One region of the Streptomyces sp. NPDC005863 genome, then DNA from elsewhere that is predicted to be linked to it. Evidence: riboswitches for the same ligand, from Rfam matches in the RefSeq annotation. Region 1 holds a riboswitch; each other region holds the start of a gene.

Region 1 (4,863 bases):
GCGGGCGCGCGCTACAACTTCTCGACCGGTGCGTACCGCAGCAGCAGCCGCTTCGGCTTGGGCTCGCCGAAGTCGACCGTCGCCTCCGCGTTCGCTCCCGTGCCCTTCACTCCGACGACCGTGCCGAGGCCGAACTGGTCGTGCGTGACCCGGTCACCGACGGCCAGGGCGACCACCGGCTTCTCCGTGGCGCGGCGGGTGGCGAAGCCCTGTGCGCCGCCGGCCCGCGAGCGCGAGGACGACAGCGACGAGGCGATGCCCCCGGCCGGTCCCGATCCGCCGGAACCGGACGACGCCGGGGCGCCGATGGAGCCCGTCCGCTTCCAGTCCAGGTGGGTGTCCGGGATCTCCTCGAGGAAGCGCGACGGCGGGTTGTACGACGGCTGGCCCCAGGCGCTGCGCATCGAGGACCGCGTCAGATAGAGCCGTTCACGCGCGCGCGTGATGCCCACGTACGCGAGCCGGCGCTCCTCCTCCAGCTCCTTGACCTGCCCGAGGGAGCGCATGTGCGGGAACACGCCGTCCTCCATGCCGGTCAGGAAGACCACGGGGAACTCGAGGCCCTTGGCGGTGTGCAGCGTCATCAGGGTGATGACTCCGGAGCCGTCGTCCTCCTCGTCGGGGATCTGGTCGGAGTCGGCGACCAGGGCGACACGCTCCAGGAAGTCGGAGAGCGTCCCGGCCGGAGCGGCGGCGGCCCCCTCGTCACCCTCGGCCTGGTCACCTTCCGCCGGGCCTGCGCCCTGCGCCTGGCCGTCGCCCTGCGCCTGGGCGTCGCCCTGCTGCCCCGCCTGGCTGTTGTCCTGCTCGAACTCCAGGGCCACCGCGGCAAGTTCCTGGAGGTTCTCGATGCGTGTCTCGTCCTGCGGGTCGGTCGAGGCCTGCAACTCGGCGAGGTAGCCGGTGCGTTCGAGGACGGCCTCCAGGACGACGGCCGGTCCCGCGCCGGACTCGACGACCGTCCGCAGCTCCTCCATGAGCGTGTTGAACCGCTTGACGGCGTTGGCCGAGCGGGCCGCCATGCCGTACGCCTCGTCGACGCGGCGCAGCGCCTGCGGGAAGGAGATCTTCTCGCGCTGCGAGAGCGCGTCGATCATCGCCTCGGCGCGGTCGCCGATGCCCCGCTTGGGCACGTTGAGGATGCGGCGCAGCGGGACCGCGTCCTCGGGGTTGGCGAGAACGCGCAGGTAGGCCAGCACATCGCGGACCTCCTTGCGCTCGTAGAAGCGGACGCCGCCGACGACCTTGTAGGGCAGGCCGACGCGGATGAAGATCTCTTCGAAGACACGGGACTGGGCGTTCGTCCGGTAGAAGATCGCCACGTCGCCGGCCTTGGCGTCGCCCGCGTCCGTGAGGCGGTCGATCTCGTCGGCGACGAACTGTGCCTCGTCGTGCTCCGTGTCGGCGACGTATCCGGTGATGCGCGCGCCCGCGCCCTGGTTGGTCCACAGGTTCTTCGGGCGGCGGCTTTCGTTCCGCTCGATGACCGCGTTCGCGGCGGTGAGGATCGTCTGCGTGGAGCGGTAGTTCTGCTCCAGGAGGATCGTCGTCGCGTCGGTGTAGTCCTCCTCGAACTGGAGGATGTTGCGGATCGTGGCGCCGCGGAAGGCGTAGATCGACTGGTCGGCGTCGCCCACCACGCACAGCTCGGCGGGGTCGTCGCCCTCGCCTCCGGAGGGGCCGACCAGCTCGCGCACCAGCGCGTACTGCGCGTGGTTGGTGTCCTGGTACTCGTCGACCATGACGTGCCGGAAGCGGCGGCGGTAGTGCTCGGCAACGTCCGGGAAGGCGCGGAGCAGGTGGACCGTCGTCATGATCAGGTCGTCGAAGTCCAGCGCGTTCGCCTCGCGGAGGCGCGACTGGTACATCGCGTAGGCCTCGGCGAGGGTCTTGTCGAAGCCGTCGGCCGCCCGGCCCGCGAAGTCCTCCTCGTCGATCAGCTCGTTCTTCAGGTTGGAGATCTTGGCGCTGAAGGACTTCGGCGGGAACTTCTTCGGATCGAGATCCAGGTCACGGCAGACCAGGGCCATCAGCCGCTTGGAGTCCGCGGCGTCGTAGATCGAGAAGGAGGAGGTGAAGCCCAGCTTCTTGTACTCGCGGCGCAGGATGCGGACGCAGGCGCTGTGGAAGGTCGACACCCACATCGCGTTCGCCCGCGGGCCCACGAGCTGCTCGACGCGCTCCTTCATCTCGCCCGCGGCCTTGTTCGTGAAGGTGATCGCGAGGATCTGGCCGGGGTGCACACCGCGCTCGGCGAGCAGGTACGCGATGCGGTGGGTCAGCACGCGGGTCTTGCCGGAGCCGGCGCCGGCGACGATGAGCAGCGGCGCGCCGGCGTGCACGACGGCCGCGCGCTGGTTCTCGTTCAGCCCGTCCAGGAGCGACGCCGGGTCGATGACCGGGCGGGGGGCACCGTCGCGGTAGTGCGTCTCCCGGGTCATGGGCGCGTCGAACTTCCCGTCGAACAGGTCGTCCGGAATGGGCTCCGGAGCGCTGTCCTCGGGCGGCGGCGGGGTCGCTTCGTCCGTGGCCCGGGAGGGCTGCAGGTCCGCCAGGAAGCTGTCATCAAAGAGGCTGCTCATCGCCTCCCGAGTCTAGGCGGCCCCACTGACAACCCGCTGCGGGTTCCGGTCACCTCTCGCCCGGCCACCCGGCCGACCGCCCCGCCCGGCTACCCCACGCCCGCGGACGATCACGCTCCGCATTTGCCGGTGCGTACCATTCCGATGTTCGCACCGGGCCTCGCGCAAAGTCACGAAAATGTATCGGGCATAACGAACATCAACCTTCACACGGGCCACACGAGTTGGCTAGCGTGCTCCGCGGGCCTCTCGTCCCCCACCGGCGAACCCCGCCGGGAACGGGTGGCCTCCGCCGAGTCCGACGTGCTCGGAGCCGGGGACCCACCGTAAAACTTGGGGTGAATCAGTCCCGTACGCAGTACGGGACCGTAGGGCAACCTTCCGGACCAGCCGCCCGAACCCGACAGCTAACCCGGTAGGCGGTCTACGGAAGGAGTCGCCTCCCTTGGCGTCGCACCGCAAGCCGCGGACCCGGGCATCCGCACTCCGCACGACCCCCGCCCTCGGCATCACGACGGCGGCCCTCACCTCCGTCGCCCTCCTCTCGCAGAGCGCGCAGGCAGCGCCCTCCACACCGGCGAAGCCCAGCCTCGAAGAGGTCCAGAAGAAGGTCGACGAGCTCTATCAGCAGGCCGGCGTGGCCACCCAGAAGTACAACGCGGCCAAGGAGCGCTCCGACAAGCAGCGCAAGAAGGTCGACCGCCTGCTCGACGACGTGGCCGCGCGCGCCGACAAGCTGAACGACGCGCGTAAGGAACTCGGCTCGTTCGCCGCCGCGCAGTACCGCACCGGTGCCGTCTCCGAGACGGCGACGATGATGCTCGCCAACGACCCGCAGGGCTACTTCGACCAGAACCACCTCACGGACCGGCTGACCACGCGCCAGAAGAAGGCGGTCGACGCGTACGAGGCGGAGCAGGCGTCGGCGACCAAGCAGCGCACGAAGGCCGCGACGAGCCTCAAGACCCTGAGCGACGCGCGGGACGACCTCAAGACCAGCAAGCAGACCGTCCAGCGGAAGCTGGGCCACGCGCGCGAGCTCCTCTCGAACCTCACCGCCCAGGAGAAGGCGCGGCTGGCGGAGATCGAGCGGAAGAAGAAGCAGGAGGCCAAGCGCAAGGCCGAGAAGCTGGCCCGCGAGCAGGCCGCGGAGGCGGAGCGCAAGCGCAAGGCGGAGGAGGCCGCGCAGCGGGAGAAGGAACAGGGGAAGGGCGACTCCGGTTCCGGTTCGGGGTCCGGATCAGGTTCGGGGCCGGGCACCGGCGCGGGCTCAGATGCCGGTACGGGGTCCGGTACGGGATCCGGGAGCACGGACGGCAGCTACGCCACGAAGGCCGCGAAGGTCATCGACTTCGCGGAGGCACAGATCGGCAAGCCGTACGTGTGGGGCGCCACCGGACCCGACTCCTACGACTGCTCCGGCCTCACCCAGGACGCCTGGAAGGCCGCGGGGATCTCCCTGCCGCGCACCACATGGGACCAGGTGAAGGTCGGCACGACCGTGAAGACCGCCGACGCCAAACCCGGTGACCTGGTGTTCTTCTACGACGACATCAGCCACGTCGGGATCTACATCGGCAACGGCAAGATGATCCACGCCCCGAAGCCGGGCGCGAACGTCCGCGTCGAGTCGATCTACTACATGCCGATCCACAGTGTGGTGCGCCCCGCGTAACCGCACCCCCACGCGCGTGTGGCCCGCATCCCGGGGGGATGCGGGCCACACGTACGCGACGGCTGGAGGGCCAGCCCTCAGGTCCAGAGCCTCGCCTCAGGTCCAGAGCACCGCGATGAAGATGTTCGCCACGGTCAGCAGGCCGACCGCACCGAAGAGCGGCTTCTCGATCTTCTCCTCGTCCCGCTTCACGTAGACCAGCGCGAGGATCACGATCAGCAGGGCCAGCTTGATGCCGATCTTGAGGTTGTTGACCGCGTTGTCGTCCGCCTGGTTGAGGCCCACCAGGACCACACCGGTGACGAGCATCACGAGCGCGCCGTGCAGCATCGCGGGGCTGAAACGGGCGGCACCCTGGCCCATCTGCTTCATCTGGGTGAGGAAACCGCCCAGGAGCGAGGCGATGCCGATGATGTGCAGGCCGACGAAGAGATGGATGAGTAGGTCCATGGGGCCGGAGCCTAGCCCGGTCGCCCACGGCTCCCGGCAGCCACCCCCGTACCACCGCTCCCTCACGGCTGCGGCGCAATCGAGCCATCGGTCACAGCCGCGTTCGAAGCAGGCGCCCGCGGCCGGGCGACCCGGTCACAGTCGGTCGTTCAGGCG
Region 2 (4,863 bases), on a different contig from region 1:
CCACCCTGCCGAGCGGCGTGGAGGCCTGGCTGGTCACCCGGTACGCGGACGCCCGGGACGCCCTCGCCGACCAGCGGCTCAGCAAGAACCCGGCGCACCACGACGAGTCCGCCCACGCCAAGGGCAAGACCGGCATCCCGGGCGAGCGCAAGGCCGAGCTGATGACGCATCTGCTCAACATCGACCCGCCGGACCACACCCGGCTGCGCCGACTCGTCTCCAAGGCGTTCACGCCGCGCCGCGTGGCCGCCTTCGCGCCCCGGGTGCAGGAACTGACGGACCAGCTCATCGACGCGATCGTCGCCAGGAGCGGCGACTCCCGCGGCACGGCCGACCTCATCCACGAGTTCGCCTTCCCGCTCCCCATCTACGCCATCTGCGACCTGCTCGGCGTCCCCCGCGAGGACCAGGACGACTTCCGCGACTGGGCGGGCATGATGATCCGGCACGGCGGCGGGCCCCGCGGCGGCGTGGCCCGGTCCGTGAAGAAGATGCGCGGCTACCTCGCCGAGCTCATCCACCGAAAGCGCCTCGACCCCGGCGACGACCTCATCTCCGGCCTCATCAAGGCCTCCGACCACGGCGAGCACCTCACCGAGAACGAGGCCGCCGCCATGGCCTTCATCCTGCTCTTCGCCGGCTTCGAGACCACCGTCAACCTCATCGGCAACGGCCTGTACGCACTCCTCACCCACCCCGAGCAGCGCGCGCGGCTGCAGCGGGCGCTCGCCGAGGGCGACACCGGGCTCCTGGAGACCGGCGTCGAGGAACTGCTGCGCTACGACGGCCCCGTCGAGCTCGCCACCTGGCGGTACGCGACGGAGGCGGTCCGCATCGGCGGCCAGGACATCGCCGCGGGCGACCCCGTCCTCGTCGTCCTCGCCGCCGCGGACCGCGACCCCGACCGCTTCGAACGGGCCGACACCCTGGACCTCTCCCGCCGTGACAATCAGCACCTCGGATACGGCCACGGCATCCACTACTGCCTCGGCGCACCGCTGGCCAGGCTCGAAGGCCGGACCGCCCTCGCGACGCTGCTGCGGCGCCTTCCCGACCTGCAACTCGCGGCGGATCCCGCCGATTTGCGGTGGCGTGGCGGACTGATCATGCGGGGACTGCGCACGCTGCCGGTGGAGTTCACGGACGCACAGCCCCAGGGCCGTGACTGACGGGCCGTCACGACTGTGATGTTCACGTGATCTCCGCTGCATCGACTTGTGACAAGCGTTCGACTGCGGCTACGTTCACGACGACTTGAGCGCCCCCGGGCGCCCCAGTTGTCGCCGCAGTCTCCTGAAAGGCAACCGCATGCTCTCCGGTCATGGTCGTCACCGACGCCCCCGCCAGGCCCCGGCTCTCATCGTCGCGGCAGGCGTCACCGGATCAGCCATCGCCATCCCGCTGCTCGCCGCCACCAGCGCGAGCGCGGCCGACACGGCCACGTGGGACAAGCTCGCCCAGTGCGAGAGCGGCGGCGCGTGGAGCGCCGACCCGGGCAACGGTTACTACGGAGGGCTCCAGCTCTCCCAGGACACGTGGGAGGCCCACGGCGGCCTCGAGTTCGCGCCCAGCGCCGACCAGGCCTCCAAGTCGCAGCAGATCGCCGTCGCCGAGAAGGTCCTGGACGCCAAGGGCACCGACGCCTGGCCGAGCTGCGCGCCGATCGCCGGTCTCACCGACGGCGGCGCCGCGGCCGACGTCGACCCCGGAGCCCCCCTCCCGCAGACCCCGGACGACACGTCCGACTCCACCGGCCCGACCGGGAGCGACAAGGCCGACGGTTCGAAGGACTCCGAGGACACCGAGGGTTCCGAGGACTCCGCGGACAAGAACAAGGGCACGGACGAGGACAAGGGCGAGGACAAGGGCGAGAAGGCCGACCCGTCCTCGGACGCCGGCGAACCGTCCGCGGACGACGACACGCCCGGCTCGGCCGACGACGCGCGAGACAAGAATCACGACGAGTCCGGCGAAAAGGACGGCAAGGACAGCAAGGGCGACCAGGCCGACGCGGATGACGCGGATGACGCGGACGCCGACGGCAAGTCCGGGTCGCAGGACCCCGCTTCGTCCGGCTCCGAGGGGTCGACCACGCCCGCCGAGGGCTCGGACGGCGCGTCGGCGGGACGCCACCGCGGCGGCGTCGACGAGAGCGAGCGGGCCGGCGGCGACCGTCCGGGGCGGCACGCGTCGCGCGGCGCCGACCGTGACGGTGGCATCGCCGACGGGACGTACACGGTGCGCTCCGGGGACAACCTCTCGCTCATCGCGGACGACCTCGACGTCGACGGCGGCTGGCACGAGCTCTACGCCGAGAACAAGAAGACCGTCGGCGGCGACCCGGACCTCATCCTCCCCGGTCAGAGCCTCGATCTGGGCGAAAAGTAACGGTAGTTGACGAAGAGTCGGGCGGGGTCTTCGCGTCGTATGTCCGCTTTGGCGCGAGTGAGACATGGGTCTCAGAAGCCCTGATCGTCTTTGAAATTGTGTGGAAGACGTGATTACCGTCGTCACCGCTCGCCACTGGTGGGCCCCGCCGGTCGGTACGCCGAATCCTGCCAACGGCCGGACGGGAACAGTCGTCGCTCAAGAGCGCCGTGGGCAGGAGCGGGGGACCCAAGGTTTGTGCCGGGTCCGTCCGTTGAGGGGTGGGGCAGCCGAGAGGCTGAGCGCCGCGAGACGGACGGGAACGGCTAGGGGTGAAGTCGCACTCGAGAAGTGCGACCGGGCAACCACATCGGCCCGAACCCGACAGCTCACCTCGCAGGCGTCGGTGTAGGGGATCAACTCATGCTGCTTTCCAGCAAGGGCAAGCACCGTCGTCCGTCCAAGGCCACGCGCGTCGCCACCCTCGTCGGTGTGACCGGCGCGGCCGTCGCCGCTCCGCTGATGGCGGCCGGCTCGGCCTCCGCCGCCACCGCCTCCGAGTGGGACGCCGTCGCCCAGTGCGAGTCCGGTGGCAACTGGTCCATCAACACCGGCAACGGTTTCCAGGGCGGTCTGCAGTTCTCGCCGTCCACCTGGGCCGCGTACGGCGGCACCAAGTACGCGCCGTCCGCCGACAAGGCCTCCAAGGCCCAGCAGATCGAGATCGGCGAGAAGGTCCTCGCGGGCCAGGGCAAGGGTGCCTGGCCGTCCTGCGGCGTCGGCCTCTCGGGCGCCTCCCCCAGCAGCGGCGGCGGCCAGCAGGAGCAGGCCCCGCAGCAGCAGAAGCCGCAGCAGACGCAGCCGCAGCAGACGCAGCAGCAGGCCGCTCCGGAGCAGAAGCAGGCCGCGCCCAAGCCGCAGCCCACGCCGCAGACCGAGTCCAAGAAGACCGTCGAGACCCCGACCGGCAAGACGGTCAAGAAGGGCGACGGCGAGTACAAGGTCGAGTCCGGCGACACCCTCTCCAAGATCGCCCAGTCGCACCACGTCAAGGGCGGCTGGCAGAAGGTCTACAAGCTCAACGGCGACATCATCGACGACGCCGACTTCATCTACCCGGGCCAGCAGCTGCACCTCAGCTGAGCCTCCCGGGCCCTTCGGGGCCCACCCGGCCGTGCCTCGGCGGACGCACGGCCACCCCGTCCCCACGGGCTCCCCGCCCCGGTGCGCGTATCCCCCGTACGCACCGGGGCGGGGCCATGTCCGCCCCCGCCGTGTTCGCTACCAGCGAGTAAAACGCGGTCTTCCGTCCTGTTTCCCGGGGATTTCGCCTCTTGTCCGTCCCACGGGACGGGCGGTCGGCTGGCTGAAGCCCCGGAGCCGGTTAGGCTCAGGAGACGCAGGGCCGAAGCGGCTCGCGTAAACGCGTCACATCCCAGAAGGAGATGCTCGTGCCGTCCATCGACGTCGTCGTAGCCCGGGAAATCCTGGACTCCCGAGGCAACCCCACGGTCGAGGTCGAGGTCGGCCTCGACGACGGCAGCACCGGTCGTGCCGCCGTTCCGTCCGGTGCCTCCACCGGTGCCTTCGAGGCCATCGAACTCCGTGACGGTGACCCCAACCGTTACCAGGGCAAGGGTGTCGAGAAGGCCGTCCTCGCCGTCATCGAGCAGATCGGCCCGGAGCTCGTCGGCTACGACGCCACCGAGCAGCGCCTGATCGACCAGGCCATGTTCGACCTGGACGCCACCGACAACAAGGCCTCGCTCGGCGCCAACGCCATCCTCGGCGTCTCGCTCGCCGTCGCGCACGCCGCATCCGAGGCCAGCGACCTGCCGCTGTTCCGCTACCTCGGCGGTCCGAACGCGCACCTGCTGCCCGTCCCGATGATGAACATCCTGAACGGCGGGTCGCACGCCGACTCCAACGTCGACATCCAGGAGTTCATGATCGCGCCGATCGGCGCCGAGTCGTTCTCCGAGGCGCTGCGCTGGGGCACCGAGGTCTACCACACCCTCAAGAAGGTGCTGAAGGAGAAGGGCCTGTCCACCGGCCTCGGCGACGAGGGCGGCTTCGCCCCGAACCTGGACTCCAACCGCGCCGCGCTCGACCTCATCCTGGAGGCCATCAAGCAGGCCGGTTACGTCCCCGGTGAGCAGATCGCGCTCGCCCTCGACGTCGCCGCGTCCGAGTTCTACAAGGACGGCTCCTACGAGTTCGAGGGCAAGTCCCGCTCGGCCGCCGAGATGACCGAGTACTACGCGGAGCTCGTCGCCTCGTACCCGCTGGTCTCCATCGAGGACCCGCTGTTCGAGGACGACTGGGCCGGCTGGAACACCATCACCGAGCAGCTCGGCGACAAGGTGCAGCTCGTCGGCGACGACCTGTTCGTCACCAACCCCGAGCGCCTGGCCCGCGGCATCGAGGAGAACTCGGCCAACGCCCTGCTCGTCAAGGTCAACCAGATCGGCTCGCTGACCGAGACCCTGGACGCCG
Region 3 (4,863 bases), on a different contig from region 1:
GCGACCCGCAGCTCGCCCTCACCGCCGTGCAGCGCGTCCTCGACGTCACCGCGGAGGAGGTCCAGGAGGTCGCCAAGGCCCGCCTGCGCCCGGACAACCGCGCGGTGCTCGTGTACGAGCCGACGGCCCCGGCCGACGCCGACGCGGACGACGAGGAAGAAGAGGAGGCGGCGAAGTGACCGAGGCCGCGACCATGCAGTTCCACCCCCAGCCCCAGGCGGGCACGGCCAAGCCCTGGGCCTTCCCCGCCCCCCAGCGCGGCACCCTGCCCAACGGCCTCACCGTCCTGCGCTGTCACCGCCCCGGCCAGCAGGTCGTCGCCGTCGAGATCCACCTCGAAGCGCCCCTGGACGCCGAGCCCGAGGGCCTCGACGGCGTCGCCACGATCATGGCGAGGGCCTTCAACGAGGGCACCGACAAGCACTCCGCCGAGGAGTTCGCCGCCGAGCTCGACCGCTGCGGCGCGACCCTCGACGCGCACGCCGACCACCCGGGGGTCCGCGTCTCCCTGGAGGTTCCGGTCTCCCGGCTCCCCAAGGCGCTCGGCCTGCTCGCCGACGCGCTGCGGGCCCCGGCCTTCGCCGACAGCGAGATCGAACGGCTCGTACGCAACCGCCTGGACGAGATCCCGCACGAGGCCGCCAACCCCGCGCGGCGCGCCGCCAAGGAACTCTCCCGGCAGCTCTTCCCGCCGACCGCGCGCATGTCGCGGCCGCGCCAGGGCACCGAGGAGACGGTCACCGCCATCGACTCGGCGGCGGTGCGGGCCTTCTACGAGAAGCACGTCCGGCCCGCCACGGCCACCCTCGTGGTGGTCGGCGACCTGACCGGCACCGACCTCGACGCCGTCCTCGCGGACACCGTCGGCGCCTGGACCGGCTCCGCGGGCGAGCCGCGCCCGGTGCCGCCGGTGACCGCCGACGACCGCGGCCGCGTCGTCATCGTGGACCGCCCCGGAGCGGTCCAGACGCAGCTGCTGATCGGCCGCATCGGCCCCGACCGGCACGACCGCGTCTGGCCCGCCCAGGTGCTCGGCACGTACTGCCTGGGCGGCACCCTCACCTCGCGCCTGGACCGCGTCCTGCGCGAGGAGAAGGGATACACCTACGGCGTCAGGGCGTTCGGCCAGGTGCTGCGTTCGGCGCCGGACGGCACGGGCGCCGCGATGCTCGCCATCAGCGGCTCCGTGGACACCCCGAACACCGGCCCGGCGCTCGACGACCTCTGGAAGGTGCTGCGCACCCTCGCGGCCGACGGGCTCACCGACGCCGAGCGTGACGTCGCCGTGCAGAACCTGGTGGGCGTCGCCCCGCTCAAGTACGAGATGGCGGCCTCCGTCGCGGCCACCCTCGCCGACCAGGTCGAGCAGAACCTGCCGGACGACTTCCAGGCGCAGCTGTACCGGCAGCTGGCGGCCACCGGCACCGTGGAGGCCACCGCTGCCGTCGTGAACGCCTTCCCGGAGGACCGTCTGGTGACGGTCCTCGTCGGGGACGCCGCGCAGATCGAGGAGCCCGTCAGGGCCCTCGGGATCGGTGACGTGAGTGTGGTCACCGGCTGAGTGACCGTCAGGCCGGACATATGAGGACCCTGGTGACCGCTTCGGGCGCCAGGGTCCTCATATGTCCGAATTCATATGGAGGTTGCCCGTCTGCCCTGTGGCGTGCGCTACAAAAGTCGAGTTCTGTTTGTCGATTGAAAGTGCGCCCGTTTAGCGTCGGTCCGGCTGTTCGTCGCGCAGTACGCCGCATCCGCGGCACCGGACAGTCATCGCCGAGTCCCCGTACGGCGCGAGCCAGGGGAGCCGGGGACCCACATGTCCCCTGGGGTGAATCGGGCACCTTGCCGCGAGGCGAGGAACCTGTAGGAGACCTTCCTGCTCCGAACCCGTCAGCTAACCCGGTAGGCGAGAGGGAAGGAAAGGATCAGCCGCTTCATGGCGTTCACCCGTGCCACCGGGAAGCACCGTCGTCCGAGCCGCCTCACGCGTACCACCGCGAACGTCGCGGGCGTCGCAGCGCTCACCACCACCGGTGTCATCGGAGGCCTCGCCGGTCCGGCGCTCGCCGCCGCCGATGACGCGGCCCTCGAGCACACCGGCTTCACCCAGGCCATCTCCGTCGGCGACTCGCTCGCCGAGAACATCGACGCGCAGGCGGCCGCCCAGCGCCAGGCCGCCGACGACGCCGCTGCCGCCCAGAAGGCCGAAGAGGCCGCCAAGAAGAAGGCCGCCGAGGAGAAGCGCAAGGCCGAGGCCGAGGCCAAGGCGAAGGCCGCGAAGGAGCGCGAGGCCAAGGAGCGCGCCGCCCGCGCGGCCGAGCGCAAGCGCCTGAACAGCTACGTCGCCCCGATCTCCGGCTCGTACGTCTCCACGGGCTACCAGACCGGCGGCGCCATGTGGTCCTCCGGCAGCCACACCGGCATCGACTTCCACGCCGCGTCCGGCACCTCGGTCCACGCGGTCGGCGCCGGCACCGTCGTCGAGGCCGGCTGGGGCGGCGCCTACGGCAACAACGTGGTCATCAAGATGAACGACGGCACGTACACCCAGTACGGCCACATGTCCTCCCTCGGTGTCTCCGTCGGCCAGACGGTCACCCCGGGCCAGCAGATAGGCATCTCCGGCGCCACCGGAAACGCCAGCGGCCCGCACCTGCACTTCGAGGCCCGCACCGGCCCGGACTACGGCTCGGACATCGACCCCATCGCGTACCTGCGCGGACACGGCGTCAACGTCTGACGGACGCGGATTCCACAGCACCGCTTCGAAAGCCCCGGCTCCTGATGAGCCGGGGCTTTCGCGTTGCCGCGGCGGCGCCTCGTCCCGCAGTGGCCAAAAGATATCCATGAATTCCCGGACGCCATCGGAAATCGCGGCACTCTGCAATAGAGTCACCGGACGAGCGTCGGCCGACGGCGGGGCGCGGGGAATTCAATGGAGGTCCGGTCAGTGGGCGGAGGTCCGGTCACGCGCATTCCTGCGCATTCGGTCAGCACGGCCATCCGGGACGACATCGTCGCCGGAGTCCACGCGCGGGGCGGCCGGCTCACCGAGGAGCTCCTCGCGCGCCGCTACGGCGTCTCGCGCGTCCCCGTACGCGAGGCGCTGCGCACCCTGGAGGCCGAGGGTTTCGTCGTCACGCGCAGGCACGCGGGCGCGTGCGTCGCGGAACCGACGGAGCAGGAGGCCGCGGACCTCCTGGAGATGCGGTCGCTGCTCGAACCGCTCGCCGCGGCACGCGCCGCACAGCGCCGTGACGACGCGCACCTGAAGGTTCTGCGCGGTCTCGTCCGGCTGGGCCAGGAACGCGCCAGAGGCGGCCTGGGGGAGGACCTGCGGGCGCTGGGCGGCTGGTTCCACGAGACGCTCGCCCAGGCGTCCGCGAGCCCCGGCCTCGGCACGCTGCTCACCCAGCTCCGCCACAAGGTCGCCTGGATGTACGTGGTGGAGTCCCCGGCGGCGCCGGCCGAGACGTGGTCCGAACACGCCGCGATCCTCGACGCGGTGGCCCGCAAGGACGCGGGACGGGCCAGGACGCTCGCCGCCGCGCACGCCGAGCGGACGGCGGCCGCCCAACGGCTGCGTCCCGCACGGCGGGCGGGGCGCGGCGGTGTGAGGGACCCGCAACATGCCGTCAACACGGTGAGCCTCCGGAATTAACGGAGGAGCCGTATAAAAGGGAGACCCTCGCAAAAGAGGGGACTGAGTGAAAAGGCGGGAATTCCGGTATCTGTCTTTTTGGCGTCAGTCCTGAAGTGCGTCGAACGTCAGGCCTGGAAAACGTCGAAGGGGTCACCCGGAATATTCCGGGTGACCCCTTCGACGTTTTCCAGGAACGCGTCCTAGACCGTCTCCGGAAGCTCCTCGAGCCCCTCCGCGACGAGCTTCGCCAGCCGGTCGAGGGCGGCGTCGGCACCCTCGGCGTCGGAGGCGAGCACGATCTCCTCGCCGCCCTGGGCGCCCAGGCCGAGCACCGCGAGCATCGACGCGGCGTTGACCGGGTTGCCGTCGGCCTTGGCGATCGTCACGGGAACGCCGGCGGCCGTGGCCGCGCGGACGAAGATGGAGGCGGGTCGGGCGTGAAGGCCCTCGGCCCAGCCGACGTTGACGCGGCGCTCAGCCATGTGTTGCTGCCCTTCCAGGTGTCTCACACTTGTCTAGACCAGTGTCTCATGCCGTCACGGGTGCTCCGTCGGACATACGTCCTGGTCCCGGTGGCCGTTCGACCCGTCCCAGCCTGCCCCGGCCCGAGCGGCCGCGCGACCCGTACCCTGGCCCCATGCAGACCGCGTCGGATCGGCAGGATCGGCACGACTACCCCGCCCACTGGGAAGCCGATGTGGTGCTGCGCGACGGAGGGACCGCCCGGATCAGGCCCATCACGGCCGAGGACGCGGACCGTCTCGTCAGCTTCTACGAACAGGTGTCGGACGAGTCGAAGTACTACCGCTTCTTCGCGCCCTATCCGCGGCTGTCCGCCAAAGATGTGCATCGTTTCACCCACCACGACCAGGTCGACCGGGTGGGGCTCGCGGTCACGGTGGGCGGCGAGTTCATCGCGACCGTGCGCTACGACCGCATCGACGAGCGCGGCATGGCCGCCAGTGCGCCCGCCGACGAGGCCGAGGTCGCCTTCCTCGTGCAGGACGCCCACCAGGGCCGCGGCGTGGCCTCCGCGCTCCTGGAGCACATCGCTGCCGTCGCCAGGGAGCGCGGCATCCGCCGCTTCGCCGCCGAGGTGCTGCCGGCCAACACAAAGATGATCAAGGTCTTCACGGACGCCGGCTACCAGCAGAAGCGCAGCTTCGAGGACGGCGTCGTCCGTCTCGAGTTCGACCTGGAGCCCACCGACCGCTCGCTCG
Region 4 (4,863 bases), on a different contig from region 1:
GCCGCCATCTGCTCCGCACGCTGCTCCCGCTCACCGGACTGCTGCTCGCGATGGGCATGCACGCCCTGTGGAACGGCTCGGCGGTCTTCGGGCAGTACGGCTTCTTCACCGTGTACGCGGCGTTCATGCTCCCGGCGTTCGGCCTGCTGACGTGGCTCGCCATCTGGGCCCGGCAGCGCGAGCTGCGCACGATCCGCGCGGAGCTGCCCGCGTACGTGGCGGCGGGCTGGATCACCCCGCCCGAGCCGTACGCGCTGGGCTCGATGCGCGCCCGCGCGCTGGCCCGCGACTTCGCCGCGTACACCTGGGGGAAGGCGGCGGCCCGCACGGTCGCCGAGTACCAGATGTACGCGACGTCGCTGGCGCTGCTGCGCCACCGAGGGCGGCGCGGCCGGGCCGGGGCCGACTTCGTGGCCCGCGAGCGGGAGCTCCTCGAACGGCTCTGGGAGCGGCGCGAGCCGGCCCGCCCCGCGCTGGCGTACGCGGCGCAGGCGACGGCCCCGGTGATGCGACCGCTGCCACCGGGCCCCTACGGGACGTACGGGGCCTCCGGGACCTACGGGACGTACGGGGCCTCCGGGACCTACGGGACGTACGGGGCCTCAGGGACCTACGGGTCGTACGGGGCCTCCGGCGGGTACGGCCACCCCCCTTACGGAGCGCCCGTCCCCGCCACCCCTTACGGGACCACCCCGTACGGCGCGTACAACCCTTACCGCTCCTAGGGCGTGTCCTAGGCGGACGCAGCCGTCAGCCGCGCGATCTCCGCCGGCGTCAGCTCGAGCTCCGCCACCGCGAGCAGCGCCGGCAGCTGCTCGACCGTGCGCGCGGAGGCGATCGGCGCCGCCACCGTGGGCTGCGCGGCCAGCCAGGCGAGCGCCACGGTCGCGACCTGCGCCCCGTGCGCCTCGGCGATCTCGTCGAGCGCGGTCAGGACGCGCTCGCCCCGCTCGCTGCCCACGTATTGCGCGACGCCGCCGCTGCGGGCGCTCTCCACCTTCGCGCCCGGACGGTACTTGCCGGTGAGGAAGCCGGACGCGAGCGCGTAGTAGGGGACGGCCGCGAGGCCGGAGCGCGAGGCGACCTCCTGGAGCGGGCCCTCGTAGGTGTCGCGGGAGACGAGGTTGTAGTGCGGCTGCAGCGCGACGTAGCGCGCGAGGCCCTCGCGGTCGGAGAGGTCGAGGGATTCCTGGAGCCGCTCGGGGGTGATGTTGGAGGCGGCGATGGCGCGCACCTTGCCGTCCCGCACCAGGCCGTCGAGCGTCCCGATGATCTCCTCCACCGGGACCGACGGGTCGTCGTAGTGCGTGTAGTAGAGGTCGATGTAGTCGGTGCCGAGGCGGCGCAGCGACGCGTCGATGCCGCCCTTGACGGTCGCCGGGGAGAGTCCCTTGAACTCGGGGTGGGCGCCGACCTTCGTGGCGATGACGACGTCGGAGCGGTTGCCGCGTTCGGCCAGCCACTCGCCGACGAGGGTCTCGGACTCACCGCCCTGGTTGCCGTCCACCCAGGCCGAGTAGACGTCGGCGGTGTCGATGAAGTTGCCGCCCGCGGCGGTGTAGGCGTCGAGGACGGCGAAGGAGGCCGCCCGGTCGGCGGTCCAGCCGAAGACGTTGCCGCCCAGGGAGAGCGGGAAGACCTCGAGGTCGGAGGAGCCGAGCGTACGCAGATGAGTCATGCGTACCTCAACAAGCACACCGGAAACGGAATTCCGTGCACGCACCACCGGACCGACCGGCGGCCCTGGCGTCGGGGGGATGTCGCCAGGACCGCCGGAGTACGGAGACCCGGACCGCGCGGGGCGCGGGGGCGCGGACCTCAGGAATACCTCAGGGATACCTCAGGGGTTCAGGCCCTTGCCCTGCAGCCAGCCGAGCGGGTCGATCCCGGTGCCGTCGGGCGTGTGGACCTCCATGTGGAGGTGCGGCCCGGTGACGTTGCCGGTCGCGCCGACGCGGCCGATGACCTCGCCGGTGGTGACCTTCTGGCCCGCGCTGACATTGAGCGAGGACTGGTGGCAGTACCAGACCTCCGTGCCGTCCTCGAGTTCGAGCACGGTGCGGTAGCCGTACGCGCCCGCCCAGCCGGCCTCCTTGACGGTGCCGGTGTGCACGGCCTTGAGCGGCGTGCCCGTCGGCGCGGCGAAGTCGAGGCCGGTGTGGTGGCCGGAGGACCACATGGCGCCGGCGTCGCCGAAGTGCGAGGTGAGGGTGTACGAGGAGGTCGGGATGGCGTAGCTCTTGGCGAGCTTGGCCAGGCGCGCGGCCTCGGCCTTGGCCTTGCGGGCCTCCTCCGCCTTCTTCTTCTTGGCGGCGGCCTCGGCGTCCGCCTTCTTCTCGGCGGTCTTCTGCTGGGCGGCGGCCTCTTCGGCGGCCTTCTTGACGGCGGCGTCCTCGGCGGCGGTCCGTACGGCGGTGTCCGCCTGGTGCTGCTGGTTCTCGGCCTGCCGCATGATGCGGGTGCGCAGTGCCTCGCCCGCGTCGGTGGTGCCCTGCTCGGCGTCGACGGAGCTGACGCCGGCGGCGGTGAGCGGGGCGGACGCGGCGACGGCCGTCGTGGCGTCGGAGGAGTCGTCGGCCAGCAACGAGCCCACACCCGGCAGGGACTTGGCCTCGGGGAGCGAGTCGGCGACGGCGTCCACGCCCGGCAGGTCGGGCATCGATATGGAGACCGGCGGCTTGCCGTCCTGAGCGGTGGCGATGCCGCCCGCGCCGACGGCGGCGATGACGCCCACGCCGAGGACGGTGGAGCTGCGGGCGAGCCCGCCGCCGCCCTTCTTGTGCACACGGTGCCTGCCGCGGACGGGCCGGACGGAATCCTCGGTGGGGTTCCACTCCTCGAAGGAGTCCTCGTCGTACACGCCGAAGTCGTCGTCATTCGGTATGTACACGGCTTGGGGGGCAGGCCGGTTGGACGCCACTGGGGCGCACTCCTTTCCTTCCTTCTCGCCTACCGGGTTAGCTGACGGGTTCGGAGCAGGAAGGTCTCCTACGGGCAGCTGCCGGCGCGTGCGCGCATGACCGGATCGAGGCATGCGTGCATGGGCGGCAGAGGTCCGATTCACCCCAAGTTAGTGGTTCCCCGGCTCCCTTGCGGGATTAGGCGCGTGCGCGCGGAGCCGCCTCTAGTGACGGCTGGGACGACCGCGCTGCGTTATCGAACGTTAATAGACAGCGGGTCGGTATTCCAAGCTGTTCCGGTTGATCGTTAACGCCGATCGGCCGTACGTACCGGGACACGCGGGGGCGGAACGGGGCGAGTTGACCCCGCCTTGGTCCACACCGGAATTTCACATTCCCTTGACGGAACGTCAGTTGTTATGCGGAGCGGTGCACTTCAGTCACCGGTGGTGACGTCGGGGTCCCCGGCGACCGGGCGGCGCACCGCGAGCAGGGCCATGTCGTCCGTCATCCGGCCCCCGGTGTGCCGCCGCACCTCCTCCGCGAGCGCGGCGAGCAACGCCCGCGGGCCCCCGCGTCCGGGGAAGATCCGGCCGCCGAGCCGGGTCGCGGGATCGTAGAACTCGCCCGCCGCGTCCCGCGCCTCCGACAGGCCGTCCGTGTAGAAGAGCAGCGTCGCGCCCGGCGGGAACTCGGTCTCGTCGGCCCGGTCCGGCCACATGCCGAGATCGCCCATGCCGAGCGGCAGCGCGGGCTCGCTCGCCGACATGACGCACAGCCGCCCGTCGCCGCGCAGCAGCAGCGGGGACGGGTGCCCCCGGTTGATCAGCCGGACCCGGCCGTCGGCGTGCCGGAACTCGGCGAGGACGGCGGTGGTGAAGCCCTCGAACGCGTCGAGGCCGTCGCGCCGGGTGCCCTCGCGGGCCAGCGCCCGCTCCAGGCGCTGCGCCACGGCCTCCAGGGTGGCCTCCTGCTCGGCGGCCTCCCGGAAGGCGCCGATGACGACGGCGACCGCGGCGACCGCACCCATGCCCTTGCCCCGTACGTCGCCGACGATGAGCCGGACCCCGTGCGGGGTGTCCTGCACGGCGTACAGATCGCCCCCGATGAAGGCGTCGGCCTGCGCGGCCTCGTACCGCGCCGCGATGTCGAGCCCCCCGATCCGCGGGTCCGGCTCGGGCAGCACGGCGCGCTGGGTCGTCTCGGCGATGGAACGGGCGTTGGCGAGCCGGTCGTTGCCGCGGCGCACGACACGGTTGATGACGATCGCGAGGGCCGCGACGGTGACCACGGTGAGCACCTCGGTGACGGCCTCGACGTGGCTGCTGCCCACGTTCCCGAAGTGCAGGACGAGGACGGCGGCGGTGGCGGCGGCGCCGGTCAGGACGGTGCTCAGGAGCGAGTAGAAGGGGGCGGCGATCAGCGGGGCGGCCGTGAAGAGGGGCGCCGCGGTGAACTCGGGCGGGGTCGAGACGTCGTACACGACCCCGACGAGGAGCAGCAGCAGGGGGAGCGCGCGGACGAACGTCCGCTCGTGCGCGGTGGCACCCCTGTCGCCGGTTCCGCCTCGCTGCCCCACCGCTTGTCTCCCGCCGACTCCGCGCCCATCACCGCGCTCCGTCCAGGGTTCCCCCGGAGGGGAGCGGGGGCGAGCCGGTGCGGGCCGACCGGGTTACGGGGCGGCGAAACCCGTAGGGGAGCGAGGGAGCAAAGGAGCAAGGGGACCGAAAAAAACCCAGGGCCGGAAGCTGATGCTTCCGGCCCTGGGCCTTCAGTAGCGGGGACAGGATTTGAACCTGCGACCTCTGGGTTATGAGCCCAGCGAGCTACCGAGCTGCTCCACCCCGCGTCGGTGAACACAACACTACGCCATGCGGAGGGGTGCGTCGAACCACTTCCCCGCGCCCGCCGCAGCCGCCCTACGGGCACCCGGTGCCGCCCCTACGGGTTCTCCGCGTGCGTG

The links. Region 1 has a riboswitch for cyclic di-AMP ahead of ACFYO9_RS04805 (NlpC/P60 family protein). Riboswitches for the same ligand answer to the same signal wherever they lie in the genome.
Region 2: it holds a riboswitch for cyclic di-AMP, as region 1 does, so the genes downstream of both, ACFYO9_RS23240 (transglycosylase family protein) here and ACFYO9_RS04805 (NlpC/P60 family protein) in region 1, are expected to answer to the same signal.
Region 3: it holds a riboswitch for cyclic di-AMP, as region 1 does, so the genes downstream of both, ACFYO9_RS20970 (M23 family metallopeptidase) here and ACFYO9_RS04805 (NlpC/P60 family protein) in region 1, are expected to answer to the same signal.
Region 4: it holds a riboswitch for cyclic di-AMP, as region 1 does, so the genes downstream of both, ACFYO9_RS25745 (M23 family metallopeptidase) here and ACFYO9_RS04805 (NlpC/P60 family protein) in region 1, are expected to answer to the same signal.

What each region holds. Positions count from the first base shown of each region.
Region 1 is NZ_JBIAII010000001.1:1,116,713-1,121,575, forward strand. Features, by position in the region: gene ACFYO9_RS04800 (ATP-dependent DNA helicase) at 12-2,582, opposite strand; cyclic di-AMP (ydaO/yuaA leader) riboswitch at 2,863-3,020, shown strand; gene ACFYO9_RS04805 (NlpC/P60 family protein) at 3,028-4,257, shown strand; gene ACFYO9_RS04810 (hypothetical protein) at 4,354-4,707, opposite strand.
Region 2 is NZ_JBIAII010000006.1:388,618-393,480, forward strand. Features, by position in the region: gene ACFYO9_RS23230 (cytochrome P450) at 1-1,169, shown strand, start outside; gene ACFYO9_RS23235 (transglycosylase family protein) at 1,309-2,388, shown strand; cyclic di-AMP (ydaO/yuaA leader) riboswitch at 2,617-2,786, shown strand; gene ACFYO9_RS23240 (transglycosylase family protein) at 2,791-3,510, shown strand; gene eno (phosphopyruvate hydratase) at 3,819-4,863, shown strand, end outside.
Region 3 is NZ_JBIAII010000005.1:423,637-428,499, reverse strand. Features, by position in the region: gene ACFYO9_RS20980 (pitrilysin family protein) at 1-179, shown strand, start outside; gene ACFYO9_RS20975 (pitrilysin family protein) at 176-1,561, shown strand; cyclic di-AMP (ydaO/yuaA leader) riboswitch at 1,762-1,924, shown strand; gene ACFYO9_RS20970 (M23 family metallopeptidase) at 1,937-2,740, shown strand; gene ACFYO9_RS20965 (GntR family transcriptional regulator) at 2,951-3,661, shown strand; gene ACFYO9_RS20960 (HPr family phosphocarrier protein) at 3,844-4,125, opposite strand; gene ACFYO9_RS20955 (GNAT family N-acetyltransferase) at 4,281-4,863, shown strand, end outside.
Region 4 is NZ_JBIAII010000007.1:423,750-428,612, reverse strand. Features, by position in the region: gene ACFYO9_RS25755 (PrsW family intramembrane metalloprotease) at 1-725, shown strand, start outside; gene ACFYO9_RS25750 (aldo/keto reductase) at 734-1,678, opposite strand; gene ACFYO9_RS25745 (M23 family metallopeptidase) at 1,841-2,920, opposite strand; cyclic di-AMP (ydaO/yuaA leader) riboswitch at 2,932-3,115, opposite strand; gene ACFYO9_RS25740 (PP2C family protein-serine/threonine phosphatase) at 3,337-4,479, opposite strand; tRNA gene ACFYO9_RS25735 (tRNA-Met) at 4,676-4,749, opposite strand; gene ACFYO9_RS25730 (alginate lyase family protein) at 4,842-4,863, opposite strand, start outside.